Regions from separate parts of the Acidovorax sp. ACV01 genome, predicted to be linked through region 3. Evidence: predicted binding sites of a transcription regulator. Region 3 holds the regulator's gene; each other region holds the start of a gene.

What was found. The regulator HrcA, encoded in region 3, represses chaperone genes, less so after heat shock. The targets are predictions, from matches to a motif close to TTAGCACTCNNNNNNNNNGAGTGCTAA.
Region 1: a site for HrcA is predicted at 2,051-2,077, ahead of IB243_RS14345 (co-chaperone GroES). Genes of this name have one in related genera too.
Region 2: a site for HrcA is predicted at 8,283-8,309, ahead of rpoH (RNA polymerase sigma factor RpoH). Genes of this name have one in related genera too.

What each region holds. Positions count from the first base shown of each region.
Region 1 is NZ_JACUZT010000004.1:378,486-389,065, forward strand. It holds gene IB243_RS14340 (sulfotransferase family 2 domain-containing protein) at 383-1,624, opposite strand; gene IB243_RS14345 (co-chaperone GroES) at 2,166-2,456, shown strand; gene groL (chaperonin GroEL) at 2,554-4,206, shown strand; gene IB243_RS14355 (TonB-dependent siderophore receptor) at 4,473-6,572, opposite strand; gene IB243_RS14360 (DUF805 domain-containing protein) at 6,858-7,157, opposite strand; gene eda (bifunctional 4-hydroxy-2-oxoglutarate aldolase/2-dehydro-3-deoxy-phosphogluconate aldolase) at 7,392-8,021, opposite strand; gene edd (phosphogluconate dehydratase) at 8,183-9,952, opposite strand; gene IB243_RS14375 (SMP-30/gluconolactonase/LRE family protein) at 10,048-10,580, shown strand, end outside.
Region 2 is NZ_JACUZT010000002.1:210,787-221,366, reverse strand. It holds gene IB243_RS05565 (pitrilysin family protein) at 1-632, opposite strand, end outside; gene IB243_RS05560 (pitrilysin family protein) at 655-2,100, opposite strand; gene ftsY (signal recognition particle-docking protein FtsY) at 2,128-3,567, shown strand; gene IB243_RS05550 (EAL domain-containing protein) at 3,695-6,367, shown strand; gene IB243_RS05545 (hypothetical protein) at 6,480-7,535, shown strand; gene cutA (divalent-cation tolerance protein CutA) at 7,610-7,957, opposite strand; gene rpoH (RNA polymerase sigma factor RpoH) at 8,340-9,281, shown strand; gene IB243_RS05530 (tripartite tricarboxylate transporter substrate binding protein) at 9,396-10,418, shown strand; gene IB243_RS05525 (SCO family protein) at 10,509-10,580, opposite strand, start outside.
Region 3 is NZ_JACUZT010000004.1:165,581-176,160, reverse strand. It holds gene mutY (A/G-specific adenine glycosylase) at 1-460, shown strand, start outside; gene rapZ (RNase adapter RapZ) at 482-1,345, opposite strand; gene recN (DNA repair protein RecN) at 1,345-3,015, opposite strand; gene IB243_RS13360 (NAD kinase) at 3,018-3,914, opposite strand; gene hrcA (heat-inducible transcriptional repressor HrcA) at 3,943-4,947, shown strand; tRNA gene IB243_RS13350 (tRNA-Ile) at 5,000-5,076, shown strand; tRNA gene IB243_RS13345 (tRNA-Arg) at 5,284-5,360, shown strand; gene IB243_RS13340 (IS30 family transposase) at 5,561-6,718, opposite strand; gene IB243_RS13335 (hypothetical protein) at 6,805-7,221, shown strand; gene IB243_RS13330 (DUF5063 domain-containing protein) at 7,453-7,929, shown strand; gene greB (transcription elongation factor GreB) at 8,383-8,943, shown strand; gene IB243_RS13320 (bifunctional (p)ppGpp synthetase/guanosine-3',5'-bis(diphosphate) 3'-pyrophosphohydrolase) at 9,010-10,580, opposite strand, start outside.

The DNA.
Region 1 (10,580 bases), 210 kb from region 3:
AGTCCATAGGCTTCGATTAAAAAATTTAACGCAAATTCACGAATGCAGCAAGAGCATCGTCACTAGCTAAGCTCACTGAGCAGGCTTGAGCCAGACGGGACACAAATCCTGTCGCGTTGTACAGCGCCACCGATGTGGCTCACAAGAGTCTCCTCTGCTCTGCCATCCGCCCCCCCGCCAAACCACGCCGTTTGGCCGGTAGTGTGTGGTTGCAACCCATCATTCAGGTCTCTTCAATGAACTGCCAAGGCCCGCCAAAACCGAGACCGCAGAGTGGCGCCTGCACCAGCCCCCTTAGCACGAAAAAACACAACGATGTAGGCGCACATCAATGCTTGCCATGCGTATCAAAACACTTATTCAAACCAAGCCAAGGCAGGAATTACTTGATATGAAATCTCGCCAAGACAGACTGCAGCGCTTGCATGAAACGCCACGATCGTGATTCGACGATATGCGTGTAAACCTGGCGAAGCTGGATATGACTTGCTTCCAGATGTGCAAGTTGCGCTCGAACCATGCCATTGACAGCCTCGGCCTCCATGGAACGTGCCTGCTGCACCTCCAAAGCTTTTAGATTCGCCTCGGATGCCTGCAAATGCAGGATTTCGATTTGCTGTAGCTGCTCGCGCAATTGCTCGCTTTCGCTCTGTATTCTCTTGTTTTCGATTTCCAGTCTTGAGAGGCTTAACCGCAAGGCCTGATATTCCTCCTGGGAGGGCCGCTGCCTCGAAGACCTGCTTCCCTGAGGACGATCACCAGTATTTTCCCCAGCGAACCACTTGTACGCATAGACGGGCATGGAGCCAGAACGCCACTCTTGGATACGCTCCTTGAAGAGGAGGCAAGCATATTCATAAAGCTGCTGATCGTATTTGACCTGCTCTGCAATTATACCTCTCACGTGTTGAGTCACCTCATCAACAACAATGCGAGATCTGTTTTCCTTTTCTCTGACAATTTCATAGTCCGAAAAATCCGGAATCATCAATCGCAAGAGCTCCAGTGATTCCATAAAATTCTCAGTGATTCCAAAAAAATCAAATGTATTTAGATTTTTTTTTGCACTTTTCAGGTGCTCTTCCATATCCCCCCCCAAGTACGTGGAGAGACAAATTGTTTGTTGATTGCCCAACGCCCCATCAAAGATTATTGGATTACCAGAACACACAAATTCCTCCAAAGATGCCTGCTGCGCAAAAATCAGTGCGTCGCGCTCAGAGGATGTCGCCACTTTATAATGTGGATCGTCAGGATGAAAGTTGTTCTCGTCGTGCCATGATTTGTACTGCGAAATTGTCCGATTCACCGGATCACGGACAAAGGTGGCCGTAAATGCATTGGGGCAAAAGCGTAGCAAATTTTGATAATGAAAATGCCCGAAGACAAATGACGATAATGCTTCTTTCTTGAAATACGCCTCAAGCGATTCTGACTCACCATTCACACCAACACCAGTAAATGCCCTAGAAGATGCAAAGCCTCCTCCCTGGGAAATCATGTAATTTTCAAATGCCGTTCCCGAGCATTTCGGTATATGCACAAATGCAAAGGGAGCCTTGGCACTGGATGGCGGGCCTATTTGGTCACTGCAGGTTGTGCGCCTACATTCTTCATTCTGCATAGTGAATAATAATTGAATCTCTTCAAGGAGATGATTAAAAGCAAGATGCCAGTAGAACCATGATCGATCTCGTAAAAAATCCAAACGATATCTTGTTAACGACCATGCCCGGCCACCTCATGGAAGCCAAGTCTAATCATTGGGACGTTGGCACTCCACGTCAAAGACCTTGTGGACAACCCCGCATCGCCCGACGACCCACGGCAGATAGCGGCAGTGAAGGATGGAATAGCTCACGAGGTCCTCTTAAAACGCATGGTCTGGACTACGTTAGCGGGCTCGATCACATGCCATCGCACCCGCCTTCTAGGGCATCACAGATAGACACCAACCTAGGGGACCCGGTGGTAGACCCTTCTGCAGCAGCATCCGAAGAAATCGGGAAATGCCTTGGACGTCTTGAAACCGTCACAAATGCCCGTATCATTAGCACTCACCACAGACGAGTGCTAACACCACCTTGCCTGTCGGAAGTTTGGTAGCGCCTGGGTCTCCAGGCGCTGAGTAAGTCAGCTTTTTTACTGAAAACAGGAGCAATGCAATGAACCTTCGCCCTCTGCACGATCGCGTGATCGTCAAGCGTATCGAAAGCGAAACCACGACCGCCTCCGGCATCGTGATCCCTGACAACGCCGCTGAAAAGCCCGATCAAGGTGAAGTGCTGGCCGTCGGCCCTGGCAAGAAGAACGACAAGGGCGAAGTGCTCGCCCTGAACGTGAAGGTCGGTGACCGCGTTCTGTTCGGCAAGTACTCGGGCCAGACCGTCAAGGTCAACGGCGACGAGCTGCTGGTCATGAAGGAAGACGATCTGTTCGCAGTGGTCGAGAAGTAATCTCTCGCCCTCTGAATTACTCATCTTTTCATAGCCTCTAGCGCTTACTGGATAAGCGCTAGCGGCCAATTTGAATCAAATTTTCAGGAGCTCCAAAATGGCAGCAAAAGACGTAGTTTTCGGCGGCGAAGCCCGCGCACGCATGGTTGAAGGCGTGAACATCCTGGCCAATGCGGTCAAGGTGACCCTGGGCCCCAAGGGCCGCAATGTGGTGCTGGAGCGCTCGTTCGGCGCCCCTACCGTGACCAAGGACGGTGTGTCCGTGGCCAAGGAAATCGAACTCAAGGACAAGCTGCAGAACATGGGCGCCCAGCTCGTGAAGGAAGTGGCCTCCAAGACCAGCGACAACGCTGGTGACGGCACCACCACCGCTACCGTGCTGGCACAAGCCATCGTTCGCGAAGGCTTCAAGTACGTGGCCGCCGGCATCAACCCGATGGACCTGAAGCGCGGTATCGACAAGGCTGTGACGGCCCTGGTTGCCGAGCTGAAGAAGGCTTCCAAGCCCACGACGACCTCCAAGGAAATCGCCCAAGTGGGTTCGATCTCCGCCAACTCCGACGAAACCATCGGCAAGCTGATCGCTGACGCCATGGACAAGGTTGGCAAGGAAGGCGTGATCACCGTGGAAGACGGCAAGTCCCTCGACTCCGAACTGGACGTCGTGGAAGGCATGCAGTTCGACCGCGGCTACCTGTCGCCCTACTTCATCAACAACCCAGAAAAGCAATCCGCCATTCTGGACAACCCCTTCGTGCTGCTGTTCGACAAGAAGATCAGCAACATCCGCGACCTGCTGCCCACGCTGGAACAAGTCGCCAAGGCCGGCCGTCCGCTGCTGATCATCGCCGAAGAAGTCGAAGGCGAAGCCCTGGCTACGCTGGTGGTCAACACGATCCGCGGCATCCTGAAGGTTGTGGCTGTGAAGGCACCTGGCTTCGGCGACCGCCGCAAGGCCATGCTGGAAGACATCGCCATCCTGACGGGCGGCAAGGTCATCGCTGAAGAAGTGGGCCTGACGCTCGAGAAGGTGACCCTGGCCGACCTGGGCCAGGCCAAGCGCATCGAAGTGGGCAAGGAAAACACCATCATCATCGACGGCGCTGGCGCTGCGGGTGACATCGAAGCCCGCGTCAAGCAAGTGCGCGTGCAGATCGAAGAAGCCACGTCCGACTACGACCGCGAAAAGCTGCAAGAGCGCGTGGCCAAGCTGGCTGGCGGTGTGGCCGTGATCAAGGTCGGCGCTGCCACCGAAGTCGAAATGAAGGAAAAGAAGGCCCGCGTGGAAGACGCACTGCACGCAACGCGCGCAGCTGTGGAAGAAGGCGTTGTGGCCGGTGGTGGCGTGGCCCTGCTGCGTGCCAAGCAAGCTGTCGGTGACTCGATCAAGGGTGACAACGCTGACCAGGAAGCCGGTATCAAGCTGGTGCTCAAGGCCATCGAAGCGCCCCTGCGCGAAATCGTGAACAACGCTGGCGGCGAAGCCTCGGTGGTGGTGAACGCTGTGTTGGCCGGCAAGGGCAACTACGGCTTCAACGCTTCGAACGACACGTACGGCGACATGCTCGAGCTGGGCATCCTGGACCCCACGAAGGTCACCCGCACGGCCCTGCAGAACGCTGCCTCCGTGGCATCGCTGCTGCTGACGACCGAAGCCATGGTTGCAGAAGCACCCAAGGACGAGGCCGGTGCTGGCGGCGGCATGCCCGACATGGGCGGCATGGGTGGCATGGGCGGCATGGGCATGTAATGGCCAGCCGCTCCGGGTGGAACCCAGGTTCTGCCCGGTAGTGCACAAAAAAACCCGCAGGTTGCAAAACCTGCGGGTTTTTTACTTGGAACACGTGAAGCACGTCGTGACGCGGGCTGCCCTTTCGACATTTGTACCGCGGTTCACTGCACCGCGCCAACCCAGAGCAAAGGGCCCGGCCTTCGCATTGGCACTGTGCCGTGCCAGTGCCGCACCGTCGCATGGGCGGCGTCCCCTCGGGGGAAGACGCGAAGCGGCTCAGGGGGTTAAAACCTATACGTCGCGCTCAGCACCACATTGCGGCGCGCGGCCCACCAGCAGTCGCCACGCGCCAGGCAGGTGCTCATGTACTTCTTGTCGGCCAGGTTGCTGATGTTCAGGGCGTAGCGCCAGTCCTGGCTGTCGTAGGCCAGCAGCGCATCCACGACACCCGCCGCCGGCACCTTCGGCCCCGTGCCATCACGGAACGACGACAGCCAGCGATAACCCGCACCCGCCGAGAAGCCGCGCACGCCGCCAATGGAGAACCGGTACACGCCCCACACGGCCGCCTGATGGCGCGGCAGGTTTTCCAGCAGCGGATCGACATCGGTGTAGTTGTAGTGGGCGGTCAGGTCGAACGCTGTGGCCACGCGGGCCTTGTACTCCAGCTCCAGTCCCTTGTTGCGGGTCTGGCCCACCTGCAGCGAGTTGTTCGGGTTGACCGGATCAACCACCTTCTGGTTCTTTTCCTTGAGGTCGTACACCGCCGCCGTGAACTGGGTGGCGCTGCCTGCGGGGGCGTACTTCACGCCCACTTCGATCTGCTCGCCTTCCAGCGGCTTGAAACGCTGGCCGTAGGTATTGGTGCCGCTCACCGGGCTAAAGGATTCTGCGTAGCTGACGTAGGGTGTCCAGCCTCCGGCCAGCTGGTACATCACGCCCAGGCGCTTCGTGGTGTCGCTCGTGCGGTCATCTGACTGGCCCGCCAGGCTGTTCACGGCGCGGTCGTGGCGCAGGCCGGCGATGAAGATCCAGCGGCCCCATTTCATCTGGTCCTGCACATACAGGCCGTTCTGGCGCTGCACGTTCTCGGGTTTCGCGACAAGCGTCGGATTCAGGACGTTGCCGTACACCGGGGCGTACGCATTGATGGGCGCGTTGTATGCGTCGTCGGCCTCGTTTTTGTTTTCGGTCTGCCGGTTCCAGTCCACGCCCAGCAGCAGCTGATGGCTCAGGCCCCCGGTGGTGAGGTTGCCCTGCAGATGGGTGTCCACCGCGGCCATGCGCGTGCGCGTGATGTTCTTGCCGTACAGGCGGCCGATCAGCCGCTGGTTGACGGGGTCTTCGCCCCAGCCGCCTGGGAGTTTGTAGAAGTCGGCGTAGTGGTAGCCGCCGCGATTTTCGTTGCGGGCCAGGCGCAGGTTCTGGCGCACGGCCCACGCGCCGTTGAAACGGTGCTCGAACAGGTAGCCGATGGATTCCCGGTCACTGTCGTAATAGTCGCCGGGCTCTCCGATGAAGCGGCTGATGGGCAACATGCCGTTGGGATTGGGCAGCAGCGTGCCTGACCAGGGCAGGAACTGCGAGGTGGTGCCACTGCGGTCCTGCTGCCAATGGGCCTGCAGGACCAGCGATGTGGCCGCACTGGGCCGCCAGGCCAGGGACGGAGCGATCAGGCGGCGGTCGTCCGGCACGTGGTCCACCTGGGTATTGGCATCGCGCGCCACCGCCACCAGGCGGTACGACCATTCACCATCCGCGGTGAGGGGGCCGGTCAGGTCGGCCTGCAGCTGCTTGCGGCCCCAACTGCCAAGCTGCACGCCCACTTCGCGCTGCGCTTCTTGCTGTGGGCGCTTGCTCACCATGTTGACCACGCCTGCCACCGTACCTGCGCCGAACAACATGCCCGAAGGGCCGCGAAGCACTTCGATGCGCTCCAGCGCATAGGGCTCTGCAGGGGTGGTACTGGTGTAGTAGTTGTAGTTCTGGCGCAGCCCGTCGAGATAGGTGTCCGGGGTGCTGCCGCGCACCCGGACGCTGTCGGCCCGGCTGTCCAGGCCGTACGCATCGCTGCGCACCCCTGCCGCGTACAGCAGCGCCCCCTGAAACGTGGTGGCGCCCTGGTCCACCAGCTGATCGCGCGTGACCACCGTCACGGACTGGGGGGTTTCGGCCAGCGGTGTGTCGGTCTTGGTGGCGGTGGCAGCATTGCGGGCACGGTAGCCGACCACCGGTGCGGTGGCGGACTCTTTCTCGGCGCTGGCGTCCACTCGCACCTCCGACAGAGTGGCACTCACACCTTGCGCCGAAGCCCTTGCGGGAAGAAGACCGAATGCCAACGCGATGCCCAGGCATACCGCTGTCTTTTGATGAAGGATGGCCATGGTTTTTAATAATGAGAGTAAGAATGATTCCCATTTTAAAAACCAATCATTGCCTGCCGGGCGCGTTGTCGTACGACGACAACATCTCCATTCAAAACAGTTCAATCCATTTGCTTCTGTTTTTATAGCAATTAACGCTTTACCATCAAGCGCTGGAGCCAACTTTTACCAAGAATCGATCCGCCACACCGGCACCCCCTCACTGCCCCCATCAAAAAAGCCCGCTGGCCGTGGGGCCAGCGGGCTTGGTGCGGGCGGACCCAGGAGGTCCGCTGCGCGTAAGGATCAGCCCTCGCTAGGCTGCACCCACCAGTAGATCAGCACCAACACACCGATGCCGGTCAGCGTCAGCAGTTGCCACCAGCCCGAGCGGCCAATGTCGTGCAGCCGGCGTGCGCCCACGGCAAATGCGGGCAGCACCAGTGCGATGGAAACGATGCCGGAGATGACGTCTCCGAGGAAACTGGCCGCCACCATCACCACCACCTGGAACAGAAAGAACCACCAGAATTCGGAGCGCACAGCGCGGCCCGAGAAACCAGCGTACTGCGTCAGACAGCTTTTGATAGCCGAAACAAAATCCATACAGAACTCCCTCTCTTTGAAACGTGAAGCCGTTGTGGCAGGGACAAGCCCCGCGCCATGATAGAGGTGCGCAGGGCAGCAAGTCCACAAGGCAGTGATCCCAGCGCCTGCGGCCACCCTCCGCCGCCGTACCTTGCAGCCGAACCACCACGCAGCGCTTGCTTCTCTTTTTATAGCTATCGACGCATACTGAACAAGCGCCAGCCTCCTATTTCATCCAAAATCCTGGCAAACTCACGCAGCCTTGCGCAACGCGTGTGTCTCGCGCGCCAGCTGGGTGATGCGCGCCCAGTCGCCCGCACGCACGGCGTCGGCCGGCGTCAGCCACGAGCCGCCCACGCAGCGCACATTGGGCAGCGCCAGGTAGTTGGGCGCAGTGGCCAGGCTGATGCCCCCCGTGGGGCAAAAGCTGACCTGTCCAAACGGACTGGCCCAGGCCTTGAGCAGCGGAATGCCACCCGCAGCCTCGGCCGGGAACAGTTTGAGGAACGAAAAACCATCGGCCAGCGCCGCCATGATTTCGCCGGACGTGGCCACGCCGGGCAGCAGCGGCAGGTTCAACCCCTTGCAGGCACCGCCCACTTCGGAGGTGTAACCCGGGCTCACCGCAAAACGTGCACCCGCGTCGCTGGCACGGCGGGCGTCGTCGGCGTTGAGCACCGTGCCCACGCCCACCACCGCCTCCGGCAGGTGGCGCGCAATGGCCTGAATGGCAGGCAGGCCCGCTGCGGTGCGCAGCGTCACCTCCAGCACCTTCACGCCACCGGCCAGCAGGGCCTCGGCCAGGGGCAGCGCGTCTTCCACGCGGTCGATCACGATGACGGGGATGACGGGGCCATGACTGGCGATGTCAATGGGATTCATGGGAATACTCCTTGATGTTGGATGCCGCACGCGGCGTATGACAGGGGCGCGGCCCATACCAGTGCACCCGTGGAACTGGCTTCGCCAGGCCACCGGGTGCGTCCCCCTCCCGCGCAGCGAGAGAGGGGGAAGGCGCGCAGCGACTCAGGGGGTGCATCCTGCTACAACCACGTGCAGGCTCCTTGTTCGGCACCGCCAGCGTGGCGGCGAAAGTTGGTAAACAGTTCACGGCCAAAGCCGGTGGCGGGGCGCGCGGTGTACGGCGCCACGGGGCGGGCTGCCCAGGTGGCTTCATCGACCAACACATCCAGCGTGCCGGCCACAGCGTCCACCCGCACGATGTCGCCGTCCAGCACCTTGGCCAGCGGGCCACCCGACATGGCCTCGGGTGTCACGTGGATGGCGGCGGGCACCTTTCCCGATGCGCCGCTCATGCGCCCATCCGTCACCAGCGCCACCTTGAAGCCCTGGTTCTGCAGCACGGCCAGCGGCGGGGTGAGCTTGTGCAGCTCGGGCATGCCATTGGCCTGCGGGCCCTGATAGCGCACCACGGCCACCATGTCCTGCTGCACCTCGCCCGCGCTGAAGGCGGCGAGCAGTGCCTCTTGCGAATCGAACACGCGCGCAGGCGCTTCGATGATGTGGCGGTCTTCGGGCACCGCCGAGACCTTGATCACCGCGCGGCCCAGGCGCCCTTGCAGCAGGCGCAGCCCACCGGTGGGCGAGAAGGGTTTGGACACCGGGCGCAACACGGTCTCGTCGCCCGACACCGCCGGAGCGCCCTGCCCGCCTGCGGCGATGCCTCCCGCGTTCACGCTCATCACATCGGGGTGCATGAAGCCGCCAGACAGCAGCTCCCGCAGGATCCACGCAGGGCCGCCTGCGGCCTGGAACTGGTTCACATCGGCATCGCCATTGGGGTACACGCGGGCCAGCAGCGGCACGGCGGACGACAGCTCGTCAAAGTCCGACCAGTCGATCAGGATGCCCGCGCTGCGCGCAATGGCCACCCAGTGGATCAAATGGTTGGTGGAACCGCCCGTGGCCAGCAAGGCCACCATGGCGTTGACGATGCAGCGCTCGTCCACCACGCGCCCGATGGGCGTGAAGCGCGATCCGCGCTTGCCAATGTCGAGCACCGTGCGGACGGCCTGGCGCGTGAAGGCTTCGCGCTCTTCGGTGCCGGGTGGCGCAAACGCCGCACCAGGCACGTGCAAGCCCATGGCTTCCAGCAGCATCTGGTTGCTGTTGGCCGTGCCGTAGAAGGTGCAGGTGCCGGGGCTGTGGTACGCGGCGGACTCGGCCTTGAGCAGCTCATCACGCCCCACCAGGCCCTGCGCGTACTGCTCGCGCACCTTGGATTTGTCCTTGTTCGACAGGCCCGTGCCCATGGGCCCTGCGGGCACAAACACACAGGGCAGATGCCCGTAGTGCAAGGCACCGATCAGCAGGCCGGGCACGATCTTGTCGCACACACCCAGCAGCAGCGCACCATCGAACACATCATGGGACAGCGCTACCGCAGTGGCCATGGCAATGGCATCGCGGGAGAACAGCGACAACTCCATGCCGGGTGTGCCCTGCGTGACGCCGTCGCACATGGCTGGCACACCGCCTGCAACCTGCACGGTGGCCCGGTGCAGGGCGGCTTCGTCGCGCAGGATGGCGGGGTAACTTTGGTACGGCTGGTGGGCCGACAACATGTCGTTGTAGGCCGTGACCACGCCAATATTGGGCGCCTTTTCGACCGTGATCTTGAACTTGTCGGCGCCGGGTAGCGCGGCATAGGCGTGCGCGAGGTTGGCGCAGCCCATGCGCTCCTGGGTGGGTTTGCGGGCCAGCATATCGTCGATGCCGGCGAGGTAGGCAGAGCGGGTGTCCGTGCTGCGCTGGATGATGCGGGCCGTCACGCGCGCTACGACTGAATGCATGGGATGCTCCATCGGTGGGTAAGCCCTCGGATTGGATACGGGGCTACTGTTTGAGTGCCCTAGAATGTAACTCGATAACCACCTCACTTCAACCCATGACCCTGCAGCGCCTGCCCCTTCCGCCCTCCGAGCTGGGTGAATCGCCGTTCTGGCACCCTGAGGAAAACTGCCTCTACTGGTGTGATATCCAAGGATTCACGGTGAACGCCTGGCGCCCGGCGGACGGCCAGCACCGGCAATGGAAGACCCCCAGCGAACCCGGCTGCTGCGCACCCGCCGCGGACAAAAAGATAGTAATCGGGTTACGGGACGGCTTTTACCTGCTGGACACCGTCAGCAGCGCACTTACCCTGCTGGCGCCGCTGCCCCCGGCCCAGCACGACACCCGCGTGCTGCGCCTGAACGATGGCCGCTGCGACACGGCGGGCCGGTTCTGGGCTGGCTCGGTCATCACCCCCCGCACGGCCCCCGATGCCGCGCTGTGGCGGCTGTCGGCATCCGGCGGCGGCTACGCCGTGCAGCACATGGCGGGCGACAACTTCACCGCCAACGGCCTCGCATTCAGCCCCGACAACCGGTTCATGTACTGGTCCAACACGCCGGAGCACCGCATTGACCGGTTTGACTT
Region 2 (10,580 bases), on a different contig from region 3:
GTGTGGAACGCCTGCATGTCGGCCACGTTGATGCGCGCCAGCGTCTCTGCGGTGGTCTGCACGCCGTAGGGGTGGCTGCCGTACACGGCAGCTTCAAACGCGTGGTTGGCCACAGTGGCCGGGCGTGTCAGCGACTCTTTGATGCTGGCGCTCCAGCGGGCGCGGTCGCGTGGCCACACGTCGGCTGGAAAGCTGGGCTCGCCGATCTGGCGCGCGGCCAGGCGGGCGGCCTTGTCGAGCAGCGGTGGGTCGGTGAGCGAGCGCAGCGAATACTGCAGCCTGTCGTTGTCGGCGGCCGCCTCGAAATTGGCGCCCAGGTCGGCCCAGGCCTCGCCCAGGCCGTTCTCGTCGAGCGCGGGCTCATTGCCCAGGGCCTTCACGCCCTTGCTGGCCATGGCGGCCATGGCACTGGCCAGGCCCGCCTGGGCCGCAGGGTCGCGGCGGCTGCCGGCGTCAAAGTCGATCTGCACATCCACCATGGGGATGACCGGGCTTTCGACCAGGTAGACCTTGGCGCCGCTGGGCTCCGTCCAGTGCTGGATGGGCAGCAACGCCCAGGCAGAATTTGAATAAAAAACGACTCCAGCGCTTATCAGTAAAGCGCGAGCAGCTATGTTTTTGAGAGTAATCATGTACAAAGGCCCCAGTGCGGGTTCAACGGATCACAGCGCCGGGCGGCAGTGTGGGGCGGGCGCGAGGGGCATCCAGGGGCTGTGGCAGCAAGGTGGCCACCGTGAGCTGGTCGTCGCCAAAATACTTGGCAGCCACGGCCTGCACCTGGGCGGGCGTGACGGTGCGCAGCAGCTCCAGCAGGCGTTCGTTGGCGTCGAGCGGAAAGCCCTGCACCCAGTTGCCGCCCAGTTCCTGCGCCTGGTTCATCACTGAATCGCGCTCGTACACGGTGGAGGCGATCCATTGCGTCTTGACGCGGGCGAGTTCGGCCTCGCTCACGCCATCGCGGGCCACGCGGGCCACCTCGGCGCGCAGGGCGTCTTCCACCTGCTGGGCCGTCTTGCCTGCAGCGGGCACGCCGTTGAGCATGAACAGGCTGGGGCCACGCCCCGTGACCATGGCGCTGCTGTTGGCGCTGTCGGCCACGCGGTTCTCGCCCTGGGTGAGCGCGCGGTCGAGCCGTGCGCCGTCGTAGCCGCTGAACACCGCCGAAAGCACCATCAGCGCGAGGGCGTCGCGGTCGGTGTCGGTGAGGTTTTCCACGCGGTCCAGGCTGGGGGTGCGAAAGGCCAGCGCCACATAGGCCTGTTCGGCCGGGGCCTTGACGGCAATGCGGCGCAGGCCCTGCTGCGTGGGCTCGGTGCGCGGCTTGCGCTCGGGCAGCGCATGGGCGGGAATGCTGCCGTAGTACTTTTCAGCCAACGCCCGCACCTGGGCCACATCCACATCGCCGGCCACCACCACCACGGCGTTGGTGGGGGTGTACCACTGGCGGTAGAAGGAGCGCGCGTCGTTGGGCGTCATGGCATCGAGGTCGCTCATCCAGCCCACGATGGGGCGGCGGTAGGGCGACGCGGTGAAGGTGGCGGCAAACAGCTGCTCGGCCAGCATGGCGCGGGGCTGGTCTTCGGTGCGCAGGCGGCGCTCTTCCTTCACCACCTCCAGCTCTTTCTTGAATTCCTCATCCGGCCAGTGGTTGTGGGCGAACCGGTCGGATTCGAGCTTCATCACGTCTTCGAGCCGGTTGGAAGGGATCTGCTGGTAGTAGCCTGTGTAGTCCCGGCTGGTGAACGCGTTCTCCCGCCCGCCCAGGGCGGCCACGCGGCGCGAGAACTCGCCCGGCGGCAACGTCTTGGTGCCCTTGAACAGCATGTGTTCGAGCACATGGGCCACGCCCGTGGTGCCGTCCACTTCGTCCATGGAGCCCACCCGCACCCAGACCATGTGCACCGCCGTGGGGGCGCGGCGGTCGGGCTGCACGATGAGCTGCATGCCGTTCTTGAGCGTGAACTGCTGCGCGCCAGAGGCCGTGACGGACGGCGTGGTGGAAGGCGCAGCGGGGGGTTGAGGGGCGGGAGGCGTTGCCGCAAAGGCAGCCCCGGACGAGAGGCAGGCCAGCAGGCCCAGTAGGGTGAAAGCGCGTTTCATAGAATGGCTGATTCTAAGAACCCTCCAATGTTCAGTTTTTTCAAGAAAAAGCCCACCCCCGAGTCCGCACCCACACCGGAGGCCGCCGCACCTGTAGTGGCCCCGCTGGCACCTGCTGCAACGCCTGCCACGCCTCCTGGTACACCGCCGGCCCCATTGCCCGGGTTCGCGCCGGTCCCGCCCACCGTCGCCACGCCCTCGCCCGCTCCATGGGCTCCCGCTCCAGCGCCCCTGCCATCGGTGGCCCCCCCGGCCCTGCCTGCTGCACCCGTGGAGCCCGTCCCCGCGCCAGCTCCCTCTGCGTTTGGCTGGCTGCGCAACCCGTTTGGCAGCAAGCCGCCCGAGCCAGCGGCGCCTGCGCCCGTGGCAACGCCGATTTCTGTTGCCGCTCCTGCTCCGCTGACGCCTGCGCCCACGCAGTTAGCCCCCACGCCCCAGCCCGTGGTGCGCCCGTCGCCTGCCAGCTTCACCCCGCCACCTGCGCCCGTAGCGTCTTCGCCTGTCCCGGCAGCCCCGGCGCCCCTCGCTGTTCAAGTCCCGACGCCCGCGATTCCCGAACCCGTGGCCGAACGCAAGGGCTGGCTGGATCGCCTGAAGGCCGGCCTGCGCAAGACGGGCAGCAGCATCACCACGGTATTCACCGGCACGCAGATCGACGATGCGCTGTATGAAGAGCTGGAAGAAGCGCTGCTCATGGCAGACACCGGCGTCAAGGCCACCACCCACCTGCTGGCCGACCTCAAGCGCCGCGTGAAGGAGGCCAAGGCCACCGACCCCGCCGCCGTCAAGGGCCTGCTGGCCGATGCGCTGACCGACCTGCTGCGCCCCCTCGAAAAAGCCCTGGTCATCGGCGAGCACACGCCCACGGTGATCATGGTGGCGGGCGTCAACGGCGCGGGCAAGACCACCTCCATCGGAAAACTCACCAAACACCTCGCTGGCGAAGGCGCGGCTGTGCTGCTGGCGGCGGCCGACACCTTCCGCGCGGCAGCGCGCGAGCAGCTCGGTGTCTGGGCCGACCGCAACACGGTCGAAATCGTGAGCCAGGAAGGCGGCGACCCGGCCGCCGTGAGCTTTGACGCGGTGACCGCCGGCAAGGCGCGCGGCAAGGACGTGGTGCTGGTGGACACCGCCGGGCGCCTGCCCACGCAGCTGCACCTGATGGAAGAGCTGCGAAAGATTCGCCGCGTGGTGACCAAGGCCGACGCCACGGCACCGCACGAGGTGCTGCTGGTGATCGATGGCAACACCGGCCAGAACGCGCTGGCCCAGGTGCGGGCGTTTGATGATGCGCTGCAGCTCACCGGCCTCATCGTGACCAAGCTCGATGGCACCGCCAAGGGCGGCGTGCTGGCTGCCATCGCGCAGGAGCGCCCGATCCCGGTGTATTTCATCGGCGTGGGCGAAAAGCTCGAAGACCTGGAAACCTTCAACGCGCGCGAGTTTGCGCAGGCGCTGCTGACCTGAGAACCTGTTCAAAGAGCGCCCGCCCGCTCCCGACAGTGATCCATGGCCCCCTCGGGGCCATTTTCACGTTTACGAACGGCAGCAATTCCCCCATGATGGGCTTTCCCCAGGAAAGGCACGGACGCCCATGTTCATTGAGCTGGTCAAAGGTGTTGCCTTGCTGTTGGCGCTGTGCTTTTTGCATGGGTTCAACATCCGCCTGTGGCGCCAGCATCCCCGCACCGGGCAGGTGTTCTCCGGCATCCTCTTTGGCACCATCTGCGTGGTGGGCATGCTCACACCGGTGGTGCTGATGCCGGGTGTGATCTTTGACGCGCGCTCGGTGGTGCTCAGCATGGCGGGCCTGTTCGGTGGCCCGCTGGTGGCCTGCATCGCTGCCGCCATGGCCGCCACGGGTCGCCTGTGGCTGGGCGGCGCGGGGGCGGAGGTGGGCCTGATGGTGATTGCGCTGTGCACTGCGCTGGGCCTGGTCTACCGCGAAGGCCGCGCACGCGGACGCCTGGGGGTGGAGCCTGTGACGCTGGCACTGTTCGGCCTGCTGGTGCACACCGCCGTCCTGGCGGTGTTCCAGCTGCTTCCCGCCGAGGTCGTCCAGCGCGTCAACCAGACGCTGGCCCTGCCCTTTCTGCTGACCTTCACGCCCGCCACAGTGGTGCTGGGCCTGCTGCTGCAGGATGTGGAAGAACGTCTGGCCACCGAACGCGCACTGCACGGCACGGCGGCACGGCTGCGGGCCATTGCCCAGGCCATTCCCGACGTGCTGCTAGTGCTGGATGCCCAGGGGCGCTATGTGGAAGTGCTCTCGCCCGACGACGCCCCGCTGGCGGCCAGCCCGCCCCATCTGGTGGGCAAGCGGATGCACGACGTGCTGCCGGCAGAGCAGGCCGACATGTTTCTGGAGCTGATCCGCAATACCTTGCTGTCGGGCCAGACGCAGAGCGTGGAATACGAGATGCAGACGCTGTCGGGCACGCGGCAATTTGAAGGGCGCGCCCAGCCCCTGGGCGTAAGGGTGGGGGGCCAGGCGGCCGTGGTCTTCCTGGCGCGGGACATCACCAAGCGCAAACGTGCAGAGAGTGCGCTGCGCGAGTCGGAGCTTCGCTTTCGCTCGCTGCTGCGCAACATCCCGTCCATCTCGGTGCAGGGTTATCTTGCAGACGGCACCACCAGCTACTGGAACCAGGCGTCCGAGCAGCTGTATGGCTACACGGCCGAGGAAGCGCTGGGCAGCAACCTGCTCGACCTCATCATCCCGCCACCCATGTGGGACGCTGTGCGTGAGCACGTGCGCCACATGTTCGCCACGGGTGAGGTGATTCCGGCGGGCGAGCTGCAGCTGCGGCGCAAGGACGGCACGCCCGTGCATGTCTTCTCGAGCCACGCCTATATCCAGGTGCCCGGCCACCCACCAGAAATGTTCTGCATCGACATCGACATCTCAGGCCGCAAGGCCGCCGAGGACGAAGCACGGTACCTGGCCTTCTACGATGCCCTCACGCAGCTGCCCAACCGCCGCCTGCTGGTAGACCGGCTGCAGCAGGTGCTGGCCAACAGTGCCCGATCGGGGCTGACCACCGCCGTGCTGTTTGTGGACCTGGACAATTTCAAGACCCTGAACGACACCCGAGGCCATGAGGTGGGCGACTTGCTGCTGAAGGAGGTGGCGCTGCGCCTGCGCGGCTGCGTGCGCGAGCAGGACACCGTGGCGCGCCTGGGCGGTGATGAGTTTGTGGTGGTGCTGCAGAACCTCAGCAGTGACCCTCCGGAAGCCGCCGCCCAGGCGCGCACGCTGGGCGAGTTGATCCTGGCCCAGCTGCGCCAACCCTATGAACTGGCCGGGCACGAACACCACTTCACCGCCAGCATCGGGGTGACGCTGCTGCGCGACCCCCGCGATTCGGTGGACGAGGTGCTCAAACAAGCCGACATGGCCATGTACCGCGCCAAGGACGCGGGCCGCAACACCCTGCGCTTTTTTGACCCCGACATGCAGCAGGCCGTGAACCGCCGCGCACTGCTGGAAACCGAACTGCACAACGGCCTGCGGCAGTCGCAGTTTCTGCTGCTGTACCAACCCCAGGTAGACCACCGGGGGCGGGTGACCGGCGCCGAGGCGCTGGTGCGCTGGCAACATCCCGTGCAAGGCATGGTCCCGCCGTCTGAGTTCATCCCCCTGGCTGAAGAATCCGGCCTGATTCTGCCTCTGGGCCACTGGGTGATGGAAACTGCCATGCGCCAACAGGCCCGGTGGCGCCAGAACCCACCGTTGGCCCACCTGAGCCTGGCCATCAACGTGAGTGCGCGCCAGTTCCTGCAGGAAGACTTCGTGGTGCAGGTGCTCGCCCTGCTGCAGCGCACCGGGGCCGACCCGGCGCACATCAAGCTGGAACTGACGGAAAGCCTGCTGCTGGACAACGTGGACAGCGTGATCGCCACCATGCGCGCACTCAAGGCCCAGGGTCTGGGCTTTTCGCTGGACGACTTTGGCACCGGCTATTCGTCCTTGAGCTACCTCAAGCGCCTGCCGCTGGACCAGATCAAGATCGACCAGGGCTTTGTCCGCGATGTGCTGCTGGACCCGAATGACGCGGCCATCGCGCGCTCGATCATCGCGCTGGCAGGCAGCCTGGGCCTGGACGTGATCGCCGAGGGGGTCGAAACAGCAGCACACCACCAGTTTCTGCTGGCGCATGGCTGCAAGGCATTTCAGGGCTATCTGTTTGGCAGGCCGATGGTGCTGGAAGATTTTGAAGGGGTGGCACTGGAGGCATTGGGTCCAGCGGGTGCCCCTGGCGGATGACCTCGCGCCGGTGTCGGGATTGGTTTCAAGTTGCCGCCCAGAAGTGCCGATAACCAAGGGCCACGCCAGCCAGCCCCGGGCCGAGCCTCCGTGGAAACCATGGAGGTGCCCCATGAAAATCGAGTCGTCCACCCTGCAGATGCAGGCCCAGCATGCCGCCACGCGCATGCACAGCCAGACGAGCCGCCTGGAAATGTGGGTGGGTGACCGCCCCACCGGCACATCCCCCGCCCGCCCGGCCCCACCGTTGCAGATATCCAATGCAGCCCGCCTGGCCCATGCCGCCCATGCCGCTGCAGCCTCGGTCGAACCGCTGCCGGAGCGCGACCCCGACGAAGGCCTGACGCCCCAGCTCGCCATGATCCGCGACCTGATCGAACGCATGACCGGGGTGCTCGTCCGCGTCTATGCAGGGCCACAGTCCTCTGACGCGCCCGCGGCCAACCCGCCCACTCCGTCCCCAGCGAACAGCACGGCAGCAGCCCCCCGCCAGCGAGCGGGCTTTGGCGTGATTTATGAACAGCGCGAGGTGCTGGAAGAAACCGAGCGTACGCAGTTTGCGGCGGCGGGCACCGTGCGCACCGCCGATGGCCAGGAGATCCGGTTCACGCTGCAGTTGGACATGCAGCGCAGCTACCGCGAGGAATCCTCGGTCAGCCTGCGGCTGGGCGACGCTGTGGCGGTAGACCCGCTGGTCGTCAACTTTGACGGCACCGCCGCCCAATTGCAGAACCTGCGCTTTGCCTTCGACCTGGACGGCGACGGGCAAACCGAACAGGTACCCTTGCTCGCTGGCAACCGGGGCTACCTGGCGCTGGACACCAACCAGAACGCACGCATCGACAACGGCCTGGAACTCTTCGGGCCCGACACGGGCAACGGCTTTTCAGAGCTGGCCCGGCATGACAGCGATGGCAATGGCTGGATCGACGAGGCCGACCCGGTCTTCGAACAGCTGTGTGTGTGGACCCCGAACGCGGATGGCACGGGCAGGCTGCAAACCCTGGAGGAACTGGGCGTGGGGGCAATACAGCTTGGAGCCCAGGCAACGCCCTTCGCCCTGCGCACGGCGGACAACGGCAGCCTGGGCGCCGTGCGCTCCACCAGCATCTACCTGCGAGAGAACGGCAGCGCAGGCACCGTGCAGCAAATCGACCTGAACGTATAGACCGAAAGCAAGGGGGCCGCTGGCGGCCCACCCCTCGGTCAGAGGGCCCGAAAAACCCGGGTGACGCCCAGCGATCAGGCCAGCACCGTGGTGTGGGCCACCTGTGCATCCACCCAGTCGGCATATTCTGCAGAGCCCTGCTGCGCCTGGACCACCAACTGCGGCAGCGCATAGGGATGCTGTGCCCGCAGCAATGCCAACAGCGGGTGCAGCGCACGGGGCACGGTCTTGCAGACCAGCCGGAGTTCGCGGTCCTCCTGCAAGGCGCCCTGCCAGCGGAAGTAAGCCGTGATGGGCTCCACCTGCACACAGGCTGCCAGCCGCGCCTGCAAGACCAGCTGTGCCAACCGCCGCGCTTCCGCTTCGGTGGCCACCGTGGTGGTGACAACAAGAATGTCACAAAGGGCAGTCGGCTCGGTCATGCGCGTCTCCCGAAGGCGTTGGGCGATGCAGTCTGCCATAGCGGGGGGTGCAATGCCAGCGGGGGAGAAAATTGCTGGATCATGAACAGACTGTTCCAAAAGTCGCACCAATCGCAAAGCGGGGCACCAAAGTGCCGGAACCACCGACACCGCCAGGACTCCGACAACAGAAAGTCAAGTGCATTGCGTCTTCGAAATATGCAAAAAACACCTTTTAAATCAACACGTTAATTCAACATTTTGCAAATAGTTCGCCTGAATCCCGGCGGTGCACAGAGGACAACATAGCGGCAGCATTGCAAACAACCGGAAGGGAACTCCGGGTTTAGCACTCTGTCCTATGGAGTGCTAATATCATGGCTTAGAGGAAAGGATTCCCGGAATGAACATTCAATCTGGAACCGCAACGACGACTTTGGCACCCGCCAATCCCTGGGCGCTGGTGCCCCCCTTGGGCAATCTTGACGCGTACATCTCCGCCGTCAACCGCCTGCCGTTGCTCACGCACGAAGAAGAGCAGACCTACGCGCGGCAGCTCAAAGACAACAACGATCTGGACGCCGCCGGTCGGCTGGTGATGTCGCACCTGCGCCTCGTGGTTTCGATTGCACGCCAATATCTGGGCTATGGCTTGCCCCATGGCGATCTGATCCAGGAAGGCAATGTGGGCCTGATGAAGGCGGTCAAGCGCTTTGACCCCGACCAGGGCGTGCGCCTGGTGAGCTATGCCATGCACTGGATCAAGGCCGAGATCCACGAATACATCCTGAAGAACTGGCGCATGGTGAAGGTGGCCACCACCAAGGCGCAGCGCAAGCTGTTCTTCAACCTGCGCTCCATGAAGCAGGGCTTCAAGGCTGATGCCGCAGCCGCCGATGCCGCAACACACCGAGATACGCTGTCCGACCGTGAAATCGACACGGTGGCTGCGCAGCTCAATGTGAAGCGCGAAGAGGTCATCGAGATGGAAACCCGCATGTCGGGCGGCGATGTGCTGTTGGATCCGGCGCCTTCGGACGATGGCGAACAGGCCTTTGGACCAATCGCCTATCTGGCCGACGCGTCGCACGAGCCCACTGCCATGATCGAGTCGCGCCAGCGCGATGTGCTGGCTACGGATGGCATCGCCACGGCGCTGGGCAGCCTGGACGACCGCAGCCGCCGCATCGTGGAAGAGCGCTGGCTCAAGGTCAACGATGACGGCACGGGCGGCATGACGCTGCACGAACTGGCTGCGGTCTACGGCGTGAGCGCAGAACGCATCCGCCAGATCGAAGTGGCCGCCATGAAAAAGATGAAAAAGGCTCTGGCGGAGTACGCCTGAGCACTGGCGGGCACGCGTTAATATTCCGCTCCTGCAGAAGTTGTCTCACGGGGCCCCAGTTCTGGGGCCCCGTGTCGTTTTGGCACCTGAATATTCTTGAGGAGACTCCGTCCCATGTTGTCACGCCCCGTTTCCCGCCGCGCGTCGCTGCTGATAGCCCTGGCTGCCGCTTCCCCCTGGGCCCTCGCCCAGAACACGGCCAAGCCAGCCGCAGCACCTGCAGCGTTGGCCTGGCCCACCAAGCCGCTGAAGATCATCGTGGGCTTTCCCGCCGGTACGTCGCCTGACCTGACGGCTCGCGCCTTCTCCGAGCCGCTGTCCAAGGCCCTGGGCCAGCCAGTGATCGTGGAAAACAAGGTGGGTGCGGGTGGCAACATTGGCGCTGACGCGGTGGCCAAGGCCCGCGACGACCACACCATCGGCCTGATGATCAACGGCAACATGACCATCGCCAAGATGATCAACCCAGCGGTACCCTACGACCCGCTCAAGGACCTGGCCCCGCTCAGCCTGGTCGGCACGTCCCCCCTGGTGCTGACCGCGCCCGTGACCCAGCCCGGTGTGCCTGCGAATGCCGACGCGCGCGAATTCTTCGTGGCGGCGCGCAATGGCGGCGACAAATGGAGCTACGGCACGCCCGGCGTGGGCACGGTGGGCCATATCGGCACCGAACTGTTGAAGTCGCGCAGCAACATCAACCCCGTGCATGTGCCGTATCCCGGCTATCCACAAGTCGCCAACGCCATGCTGGGCGGGCAGCTGCAGATGGCGCTGCTCCCCCCCGCGCTGGCCCAGGCCCAGGTGCGCGCTGGCAAGCTGCGCGCCATTGGAGTGACATCGGCAGGCCGCAGTCCCTTGGCACCGGATATCCCGAGCCTGTCGGAAGCCGGCATCCGGGGCTTCAACCTTGAAATCTGGAATGCGTTTGCTGCGCCGGCCACCATGCCCAAGCCGATCCAGGCCAAGCTGGCGGCCTTGATCAGCGAGATTGCGCGCAGTGAAGAAATGCGCAGCAAGCTCTTTCAACAAGGCTGGCAGGTGGCAGGCACTTCACCCGAAGGGCTGGCCAACCGCATCAAGGCCGACACCAGCCTGCTCGGCGGTGTGATTGCCATGCGCGGCATCAAGGCCGAGTAAAGAAAAAAGAAGGCAGCGGGGCGACGAGGGCCCGCGCGGCCCTCTACGGCAGCTGCGCGCCGGCCGCACGGAGCGCAGGCAGGCCGTTGTTCAGCCTGCCTCGCCCAACAGCGCCTTGACGTCCGATGCCAGGGCCTGCACGCCGCTGCCATAGCGGTTGTA
Region 3 (10,580 bases):
ACGTTGCGGACAGTGTCCGTTGACAAACCGTTGCGTGGCAGCCAAAGGCGGAGACCCCGAGCGCTACCCCGTCAAGACCCGCCGGTTGGCACGCCGATCAGAATCTTGGCAACTCCTCGTTCTCCGGAGTTCCGGAGGGCGGGTGTGGTTGCAGCGTCGCCCTTCGGTGGGCATATGGGCTGGCATGCACTGCGTCCCGGTCTTTGCCGATAGCACCTCATTGCGCGGATATGTTGCATCTTTGGGAGATGCATCCCGCATTTCCTGCAACGAACTTCAGCCTTTCCTCCACGTGCTGACGCACAGAGACTTACATCTTCACCCCGTCGTGGTAACTGGCAGCATTCCAAACCAACCCACGGAAGAGGGTGCGTGGTTTGGTGTTGACGAATGGGCCTCTATTGGCCTGCCTGCGCCCATCCGCAAGCTGCTTGATTCGATGCAGGCGCAGTTGTGGTAAACGGAGCAGGGGTCGTGTGCACTAACGCCCATCCAACTCGCGGTGCCTTTTTAGAGTGGTCCAGCGATTGCTCAAAACCTCGGCGAGTTGCTCTACCAAATAGACGGAGCGATGCTGGCCGCCGGTGCAACCAACGGCTACCGTCACGTAGCTGCGGTGGTTCCGATCAAGCATTTCCAGCCAGTGCGCCAGGAATTGCTCAATGTGCGCTTGCATAAGTGATACGTCCGGTTGCTGGCTGAGGAAGTGCGCAACAGGTTCGTCCAGCCCGGTCAAATCGCGCAGCGCAGGCTCATAGTGTGGATTGGGTAGCATCCGTACGTCAAAGACGTAGTCCGCATCCATCGGTATGCCACGCTTGAATGCAAAAGACTGGAATACCAAGGTCATCTGTCCCCGCGTGGTGACAAGCAAACTCTTCACATAGCTTTGGAGTTGCGACGCCCGTATTGTGCTTGTGTCGATGACATGCGACTGCTCACGCAGTTCGGCCAAGAGTTCCCGCTCCAGCTCAATAATCTGGACTAGCGCCCTACGCCCCTGCTGAAGGTCATCGTGCGACAGGGGGTGGCGTCTGCGCGTTTCTGAAAAGCGTCGAACCAGCGTATCAATGGTTGCATCCAGGAAAACCGATTGCACCGACACCCCCTGGTTTCTTAGTCGGCTCAATTCCTGCGGAACCTGATGCAGCGAGGTAGCGCTGCGAACGTCCATCGCGATGGCCACGCGGTTCGCGTGGTGGCGGTGCTCCAGCGCCACAAAAGCTGGCAGCAGTTCCGGGGGGAGGTTGTCCACGCAGTAGTACCCGGCATCTTCCAGGGCGTGCAGCGCAACGGACTTCCCTGAGCCTGACATACCCGTGATCAGGACAATTTCAAGCGCCATCAGCCATGTCCTTCCGGTGCCGCGACGGCGAGATCCAGCATCTCCCGTGCGTGCGCAAGCGTAGCGCCGGTGGACCGCTCGCCGCCTAGCATGCGCGCAATTTCTGTGACGCGGTGCTCGCCTTGCACCATCGATACCGTGCTGGTGGTACCTTTAGGGCTCTTGTGTTTGGAGACCTTCAGATGGTGATGTGCGCAGGCTGCCACTTGTGGCAGGTGGGTCACCGCGAGCACTTGGCGATCTCTGCCGAGTTGCTGCATCAGGCGCCCCACCGTTTCTGCCACCGCGCCTCCTACGCCAGAGTCCACTTCGTCAAATATGAGGGTGGGGGCCATGCCCAATTCACTGGTTGTCACCGAGATGGCCAGCGAAATGCGAGATAACTCACCGCCCGAGGCGACTTTGCCAATGGGCTTGGGCGTCATGCCAGGGTGACCCGCCACGAGAAATACCACGTCATCGATACCATGGGACGAAGGCTCCTGTGCCTTCGCAATAGATACCTCGAACTTGCCACCTTCCATGCCCATGCCCTGCATGGCTTGCGTAATGGCATTGGACAGTTTCGGCGCTGCTTTTGCACGTCTCAGGGAGAGTGCCCGTGCCGATACGTGGTAAGCCGTGGCACTGAAGGCCTCTGCAGCCTCCAGTTGTTCCAGGTCTGTAGCAGCGTCCAGCCGACGCATCTCTTCTTTCCAATTCTGGTGCAGTGCGGGCAGCTCTGCGGGCGTGCGTTTGTACCTGCGCGCCAGTGTCATCCAGAGCGAGATGCGGGTGTCGAGTTCAGCCAGGCGCTGTGGATCGATTTCGGCATGCCTCAGGTACAGCTGCAGCGAGTGGAGGACATCGCCGGCTTGTGCGAGGCTAGAGGCAAGGACGTCTGCGAGATTGGCGAACTCGGGCTCAATGTGCTCATGGCTTTGCAGGAGATCGTGCGCGCGCGTGAGCCCTGTAAGTGACCCTGTCTCTTCATCTTGAAGGGCTTGGATGGCCCCCTCGGCTCCATCCAGCAGCGCTTGCGCATGCGAGAGGCGTCTGTGCTGTGCATCGAGGTCTTCCCATTGGCCCTCCGCAGGCGCCAGCTTGTCCACCTCATTGATTTGCCACTGCAGGCGCTCACGCTCCTGTTGCAAAGTAGCTTGGGCCAGGCGCGCTTGCTCTAACGCCTTTTGGTCCGAGCGCCATTGGGTCCAGCGCACTGCAGTTTCTGCGGTGCGCACACCTGCAAATGCGTCCAGCAGACCTCGCACCGATTCTGGTTTTGTGAGGCTTTGCCATGCATGTTGGCCATGGATGTCCAGCAGGCTGTCCCCGACGGTTCGAAGCTGAGTTGCAGTGGCTGGCGTCCCGTTGATCCACGCCCGGCTTTTGCCCTGGGAGTCCACCGTACGGCGTAGAAGCAACAGCTCGTCAATGTCGAAACCCGCCTCGTCAAGCCATGGGTGCAGATGGGCAGGGCAGTCGAATTCTGCGCAAAGGTCTGCTTTATCAGCACCCTCGCGAACAACGCCCGCATCCGAGCGGGCCCCCAGCACAAGCTGAAGCGCATCAATCAGGATGGATTTTCCAGCGCCAGTTTCTCCGGTCAGCACGGTGAAACCAGAAGTTAGTTCAAGCTCCAGTGCCTGAACAATCACAAAATCACGCAGGGTAATCCGCCTGAGCGCCATGGTCAGGAGCCTCCTTCATTCCAGCGCAATTTTTTGCGCAGAGTGGCAAAGTAGTTCCACCCTTGCGGGTGAAGGAACCGTACGCAGTGCTCCGACCTTTTGACCAGAATGCGGTCGCCATGCAGCAGAGAGGCCAGCGACTGCATATCAAAATTAGCACTGACATCCCGACCGCTCACAACCTCGACAGCCACTTCGGCGGCATCCGATAGCACAATGGGGCGGTTGGAGAGCGTGTGGGGGGCGATGGGCACCAGCACCCATCCAGGAATGGAGGGGTGAAGCATAGGTCCCCCTGCAGACAAGGAGTACGCCGTTGACCCCGTTGGTGATGCAATGATGAGCCCGTCTGCACGCTGGTTGGCCACAAAGCGTCCATCAACCTCAACTCGCAACTCCACCATGCCCGAAGTCGCGCCACGGTTCACAACAACGTCGTTCATCGCAAGGGCTTCAAAGACGATGCGCTCGTCGCGCACAACTGTCGCGTGCATGAGCGGCCTCAGGTCTTCTTCGTATTCGCCTTGAAGCATGGGTGGCAGTGTGGCTTGGTACGTGTCAAAAGGAATGTCGGTGATGAAGCCTAAACGCCCCTGATTGATCCCAATCAGGGGCGTGCCAAACCGCGCCAGCCGTCGGCCTATGCCCAGCATGGTGCCGTCACCACCTACCACAAGGCCCAGGTCGCACCGGCGGCCTATCTCGTCTACATTCAGGACTGGGTATTGTGTGATTCCGGTGTTGCTTGCGGTTTCCGCTTCCAGCATCACTTCGCAACCTTCGCGTTCAAGAAAATGGGCGATGTCTTCCAGGGCGTGGCGGGAACTGTCACTGAGGGCGCCTGCCGACGAAGCTTGGTATTTGCCTATTAGTGCGACACGGCGGAAATTGGACGTCATCGCGAAATTACATCATTAAAATCATTCCATGCTCGATGACCGTGCCAAGTTGTTGCTTAAAGCGCTGGTCGAGCGCTACATCGCCGATGGACAGCCCATTGGGTCGCGGACTCTGTCGCGCGCGTCGGGGCTGGATCTATCTCCCGCCACCATTCGCAACGTCATGGCAGATCTGGAGGAGTTGGGGCTGATCGCGAGTCCCCATACTTCTGCAGGGCGCATCCCTACTGCTCGGGGCTATCGGCTATTTGTAGACACCATGCTGACAGTGCAGCGGGACCCATTGACCCCTCCGCAGCTTGCGCCCGAACAGCCGCAGAAGGTGATCGCGAACGCAGCACAGTTGTTGTCCAATCTATCGCAGTTCGTTGGTGTTGTCATGGCGCCCAGGAGGACCTCTGTGTTTCGCCACATCGAGTTCCTGAGATTGTCCGAGCGACGATTTCTGGTGATCATCGTCTCGCCGGAGGGCGACGTTCAAAACAGGGTGATCTTCACGGATGTGGACTACACCCAGTCACAACTCATTGAAGCTTCCAACTTTCTGAACGCGCACTATGCAGGGCTCGAGATGGAGCAGGTGCGTGAGCGCCTGAAATCGGAGGTGGATGTGCTGCGGGGCGAGATCGCTTCGCTCATGCAGGCTGCGGTGAACGTGGGTTCTGAGGCTCTGTCACAAGCGCAGGACGAGGTAGTGATTTCTGGTGAGCGCAACCTTCTGGCTGTGAGCGATTTTTCCAGTGACATGGGAAACCTTCGGCGTGCCTTCGATCTGTTCGAGCAGAAAACGCAGATTCTGCGGCTGCTCGATATCTCTAGCCAGGCAGAGGGAGTGCGCATCTACATTGGCGGGGAAAGCCACGTGGTGCCGTTTGAGGAGCTTTCGATCGTGAGTGCGCCGTATGAGGTCGATGGCAAGGTAGTCGGTACTTTGGGCGTGATCGGTCCTACGCGCATGCCTTATGACCGGATGATTCAGATCGTGGACATCACATCAAAACTGGTGTCCAACGCACTCAGCTATCGCAAGTAAAGCCCCCTACAATACGGCGCTTGCCCCGTTGTATAGCGCTGGAGCATGGCTTGGGGCGTTAGCTCAGTTGGTTAGAGCAGAGGACTCATAATCCTTTGGTCGTTGGTTCAAGTCCAACACGCCCTACCACCCATCATTCGAGTGGGCGATCATCACGGTCACAGCCAGTTTTCTTGTCGCAATGTGCGCCATTCCTCTTTTGGAGTCTCTGGAGTGCATTACAATCTTGGCTTGTATTGAGTTGAGCTTTTACTGAACAGGCCCATGCGGCATGGAGCTGGTAAAAAAAGTTGATTTCAAGGGTCGCCAAGAAATCATGCTATAATTCAAAGCTTAGCGGCTGTAGCTCAGCTGGATAGAGTACTTGGCTACGAACCAAGGGGTCGTGGGTTCGATTCCTGCCAGCCGCACCAATAGGTAAGCCCTGCAAGTCTTTGATTTGCAGGGCTTTTTCCTTTTCTGCTCACTGATAAGTAGTCTTGCCCCTATCCTATTTTTGGGGACTTTGCGGGGACTTTTGGGTAGAAAATGCCAAGTGGTCTTGCCTTCCCCAGTAGGGCAGTTGCGGTTGCTTCGGTCGTGAGGCCATCCCGGGCAGCAATCGGCGGCGGATTCAACCGGTCGATGCAACAGATTCGCTGAACATCTCAGCGGGCGTCTTGAAGCCAAGTGTCTTACGTGGCCTCTCGTTCAATTGTCTCGCGATCGCGTTGAGCTGTAGCTGTGAATAGCCGGAGATGTCGACGCCCTTTGGCATGTACTGTCTGAGCAGGCCGTTCGTGTTCTCGTTGCTTCCGCGTTGCCAAGGACTCTGCGGGTCGCAGAAGAAGACCTGGATGTCCGTGGCCATCGTGAATCTCTTGTGTGCGGCCATCTCCTTGCCTCGATCCCAGGTCAATGACTTGTAGAGCTCCTGGGGCAGCTTGCGCGCGTTCTTGATGAGCGCATTGACGACCGTCTCAGTGTCCTTGCCGCCAACCTTCACCAACATCACGTAACGCGTCTGGCGTTCGACCAACGTCGCAATCTGGCTGTTGCCGCTGCCAAATACCAAGTCTCCTTCCCAGTGACCAGGCACCGCTCGATCTTCGACAGAAGCCGGGCGCTCGCTTATAGAGACCGCGTCGACGATCTGCCCATGGCCCGGGGTTTTCTGCGTGTAGTGACGCGAGCGCCGCATACCGCGCGTTCGTCTCAGATGCTCCAACAGCTCCTTCTTCAAGGCGCCGCGTGCTTGAATGAATAGGCTGCGGTAGATGGTCTCGTGTGACACGTGAAGGCGCCCGTCGTGCGGATAGGCCCGCTTTAGCCAGCCCGCGATTTGCTCCGGTGACCAGAATATTCGCAGCTTACCCGCGACGATTCGGGCCAGCTCGCGATTCTCCTTGAGCTTGCAGATCTTTGGCCGAAGGGCTCGATTCCATGCGTCGCTGTCGGCCTGGGTGGCGCGATAGCACTCTTGACCGCCATTGCGCTTCAACTCGCGACTGACGGTCGATGGTGCTCTGCCCAGCCGCGCAGCGATTGAGCGGATCGACGCGCCAGCCACGACGGCGCGTGATATTTCTTCTCTCTCGATCAACGTCAATGACGTCGCAGAACGACGTCTTTCTGGAGGCCTAATGCCACCTGTCTTCACCAAGATGTTTTGGATCGAGGTGTGTGGCCGGTCAAACAGCTGGCCTATCTGGTGCAGCGTCCAGCCTTCCTTCCAGCGGTCCCACATCAGCGCCTTATGGCTGTCGGTGTAGTAGTTTCGTGTCCGGTACATTTGCAACACTCCGTCTGCTTACGCAGTTATCAGTGTGTTGCATCGACCGGTTGAATCCGCCGCCATAACCGGACAATCTAGATCGAATGGACCACTCGTCATTGCCGCCGCTATCACAGGATGTGATTCAGAGATTCGATACCGAAGTGTCGTGGTACATCGGCCACGTGCGATCTCTCGCTATGACGCCGGAAGAGTGTTGCGCCGATCAGGGCAACTATTTTGTCGCAGGCGAGCTGTTCCACTTCCTGCTCCAGCCAACATCTCTGCTGACAGATCCTTCCATGCCTCTTTCGGCGGAGCAAAAAACCGCTATCGAAGTGCTACGGCAAAGTGTCCGATCGGTGCCTTTGGAGGCTCGAAGCGGTGGACCAAATGCTGCGGCGTCGCTCAAGGACATGCAGCACCCCTCGTGGGAGGTTCCTCGACAAAGCGCTGCCAACGTGCTCACTGTTTTGGCGCCACTGCTGGAAGCTCGGGCAGCATGGGGCACCGTTCCTTAGCTGCACAAAGTTTGCTATCGCTAATTCGCAAGATTGCTTGATGACCGCTTTGGAGAAGAGCGAACGACCGAGTTGGGCCCAAAGGCGACTGTGGGCATCGCATCCCAAAGCCGTCGTTGATTCAAAACCCGCCTAAGCGCAGCTTCTTTTCGGGCAAACTTTGTACAAATTTCCCCGAATCGGGCGGTACTTTTCGCAGCCGCCGGTAGATGCGTAACGTGAGGCCTTCACATGTCAAATCAGGTGCGACAGTTCGCGGACGCTGCAGAGGAATTCTGCTCTTGGGCGGAAGCAAACCCGGAGGACCAAAGGAACCAGGTCCTTACTGCTTTACAGCATCTGTCGAATCTCTATCGACTCGCACTAGCCTTACCAGAATTGTTCGGCGAGCAGGACCCGCGCGATATTTCGCATGAGGAATGGAAGCAGGTCTTTGTCCGCTTCGGCTCGTTGCCATTCAACTACTATTCTCAATCTGTTCCACAGGAAGTGCCTGGGGAATCGTCGCTCGCCGATCTAGCGGATGATCTTGCTGACATATGGCGTGATTTGAAGAGTGGGCTCTTGTTGTTCCAATCCGGGTATGCTGAAGCAGCCTGCCGGAAATGGCGAGGAAGCTTCTGGAGCCATTGGGGTGAACATGCAAGTGGGGCACTTTATGCCTTGCATAGCTGGCACAGTCGGCAAGAAGGCGCAGCCATTCCGTGACCATTTCCGGTTTGCCCAAGGCCAGGGTGATTAGTCAAGCCGACGCGACAAGCTTCGCTTGCGAGTGCAGTACGGGCTACACAACCGGGTGCGGCTAACGTCGCTGCTGAGCGTCCGCTTTCATTTGAGGTGACCGGCCGCTCCTGGCCGATTGCTGCCGGCGGCAGATAAGGGTGAGGATACCTCCACCTTTCATCTGGTTCTTGTGCCTGCTTTGGTGGGTAATTTTGGGGGATTTGTTGGTCAGTGCTGTACACAACAGTACGGATTGAGTCGGAACGGACGGCAATCGGTTGTGTAGAATCAATGACTTGCAGGCGGCAAGCGAACTACGAACCAAGGGGTCGTGGGTTCGATTCCTGCCAGCCGCACCAATGTTTAAAGCCTGCAATCGCAAGATTGCAGGCTTTTTCATTTGTCCAAGCGCTTTGCGCTTGTCGGGGAGATCTGGCGATGAGCAAGGCTTTTACCAAAGAGGCAGATGGCGGTGACGACGACGAGTTGGCACTACCCCCATTGCCTGCGGGCGGCAAAAACTACATCACCCCTGCGGGCTATGCGCGCCTGCGGGATGAGCTGTTTGATTTGATTGACAACGAGCGGCCCAAGATGGTGGATGTTGTGCATTGGGCTGCCAGCAACGGTGATCGGTCTGAAAATGGCGATTACCTGTATGGCAAGAAGCGCCTGCGCGAGATCGACCGCCGCATACGGTTCTTGACCAAACGGCTGGAGATTGCCGAAGTCGTAGACCCCAGTCTGCATGCGGGAAGTGATCAGGTGTTTTTTGGGGCTACCGTGACTTATCGGGATGATGAGGATGTGGAGCGCACGATCACCATCATGGGAATTGATGAGGCAGACAGCCGAGAATCGCAGGTGAGTTGGATTTCACCGGTCGCCCGCGCACTGTTGAAAGCTCGTGTGGGTGATGAGGTGCAACTGCCAACCCCGGGCGGCGCTCGCAATCTGGAAGTGATGGAAGTGCGGTACCCGCAGCCGCGCATAGCGTAGCAGCCACCCTCGGGCGGGGGCGATGCGCTATGAAACAGGCGCTGCTTTCCTTGCGGTAAGCGCCTGTCAGGCCTGTGGCGTGATTCTGGCGACGCGGATGACTGCCTGAGTGCGGCGCAGATTTTTTAGTGCCAGTTCAAGGTGGGCCTGATCACGCACGGCCACGATAAAGCGCAGATCGGTGGTGTCCAGTGCGGCTTCGTCATCCATGTCAACGTGGGTGATGTCAGCCTCTGAATTGGCCAGCTCCGCAGCCACTCGGGCCAACACCCCCTTGCCATTGGTCACGGTGACAACAACACCGGTCTCGAACATGCGCGTGGGCTCGTCAGACCAGTCCACGGCGATGAAACGCTCGCTGTCCTTGTGCTGGAGGCGCTTTGCCACTGTGCAGTGCACGTTGTGCACCACCAGCCCCTCTCCCCGTCCGAGGTAGCCCACAATACTGTCGCCGGGCACCGGGCGGCAGCATGATGCGTACTGTACCGATGCGTTCTCGCTGCCGTCCAGGGTGACTGCTCCTTGGGACAGCGTTTCATGGGACGTATAGCGCTCCCGCGTCATGAGCAGTGCATCAGGGCGATGGCCATGTTCGGACATCAGCACCATGAGCCGCTTGGCCACGATGCTGGCGATCCGCTTGCCCAGGCCCAGGTCCGTCATCAGCTCGCTGCGGGTGCGGTTCCCTGTAAAACGCAGCAGCTTGTCCCACATGGGTTGGGTCTCTGCATCCAGGGGGGGCAACTGCTCCAGGCCTTCCGCTCGGATGGCCTGGGTCAGCAGTTTTTCACCCAGTCCTTCAGATTCAGTCTGCGCCAAGGTCTTCAGGTAGTGCCGGATCTTGGAGCGCGCGCGGCCTGTGCGCACAAAACCCAACCAGGCCGGGTTGGGGGTGGACACGGGGGCCGTGATGATTTCCACGACGTCGCCATTCTTGAGTTCAGTGCGCAGGGGCACCTGCTCGTTGTTGATCTTGGCCGCCGTGGTGCGGTCGCCGACGTTGCTGTGGATGGCGTAAGCAAAGTCCACCACAGTAGCCCCGCGAGGGAGCGCCATGATCTGGCTCTTGGGGGTGAAGACATAGACCGCATCCGGGAAAAGGTCCACCTTCACATGGTCCCAAAACTCTGCAGCATCGCGGGTCTCGTTCTGGATGTCGAGCAGGGACTGCAGCCACTTGGTCCCCAGCCGTTCGGCCGAAGTGCCATCGCCGTCCTGTGCTTTGTACAACCAGTGTGCTGCCACACCGGCCTCGGCAATGACGTGCATCTCGTCCGTGCGCATCTGGAATTCAATGTTCACACCGGAGGGCCCCACCAAGGTGGTGTGCAAGGATTGGTAGCCATTGAGCTTGGCGATGGCGATGTGGTCCTTGAACTTGCCAGGAACCGGTTTGTACATCTGATGGAGCACGCCCATGGCGGTGTAGCAGTCCGTGACCGTTGGCACGATCACCCGAAAACCGTAGATGTCCGTGACCTGGGCAAAACTCAGGTGCTTGAGATCCATCTTTTGGTAGATGGCGTACAAAGTCTTTTCGCGGCCTGCGAGGCGCACCTTCATGCCAATCTTTGAGAAGGCGGCATCCACTTCGGTTTGCACCTTCTGCACCAGGTCGCGCCTGCGGTTGCGAGACT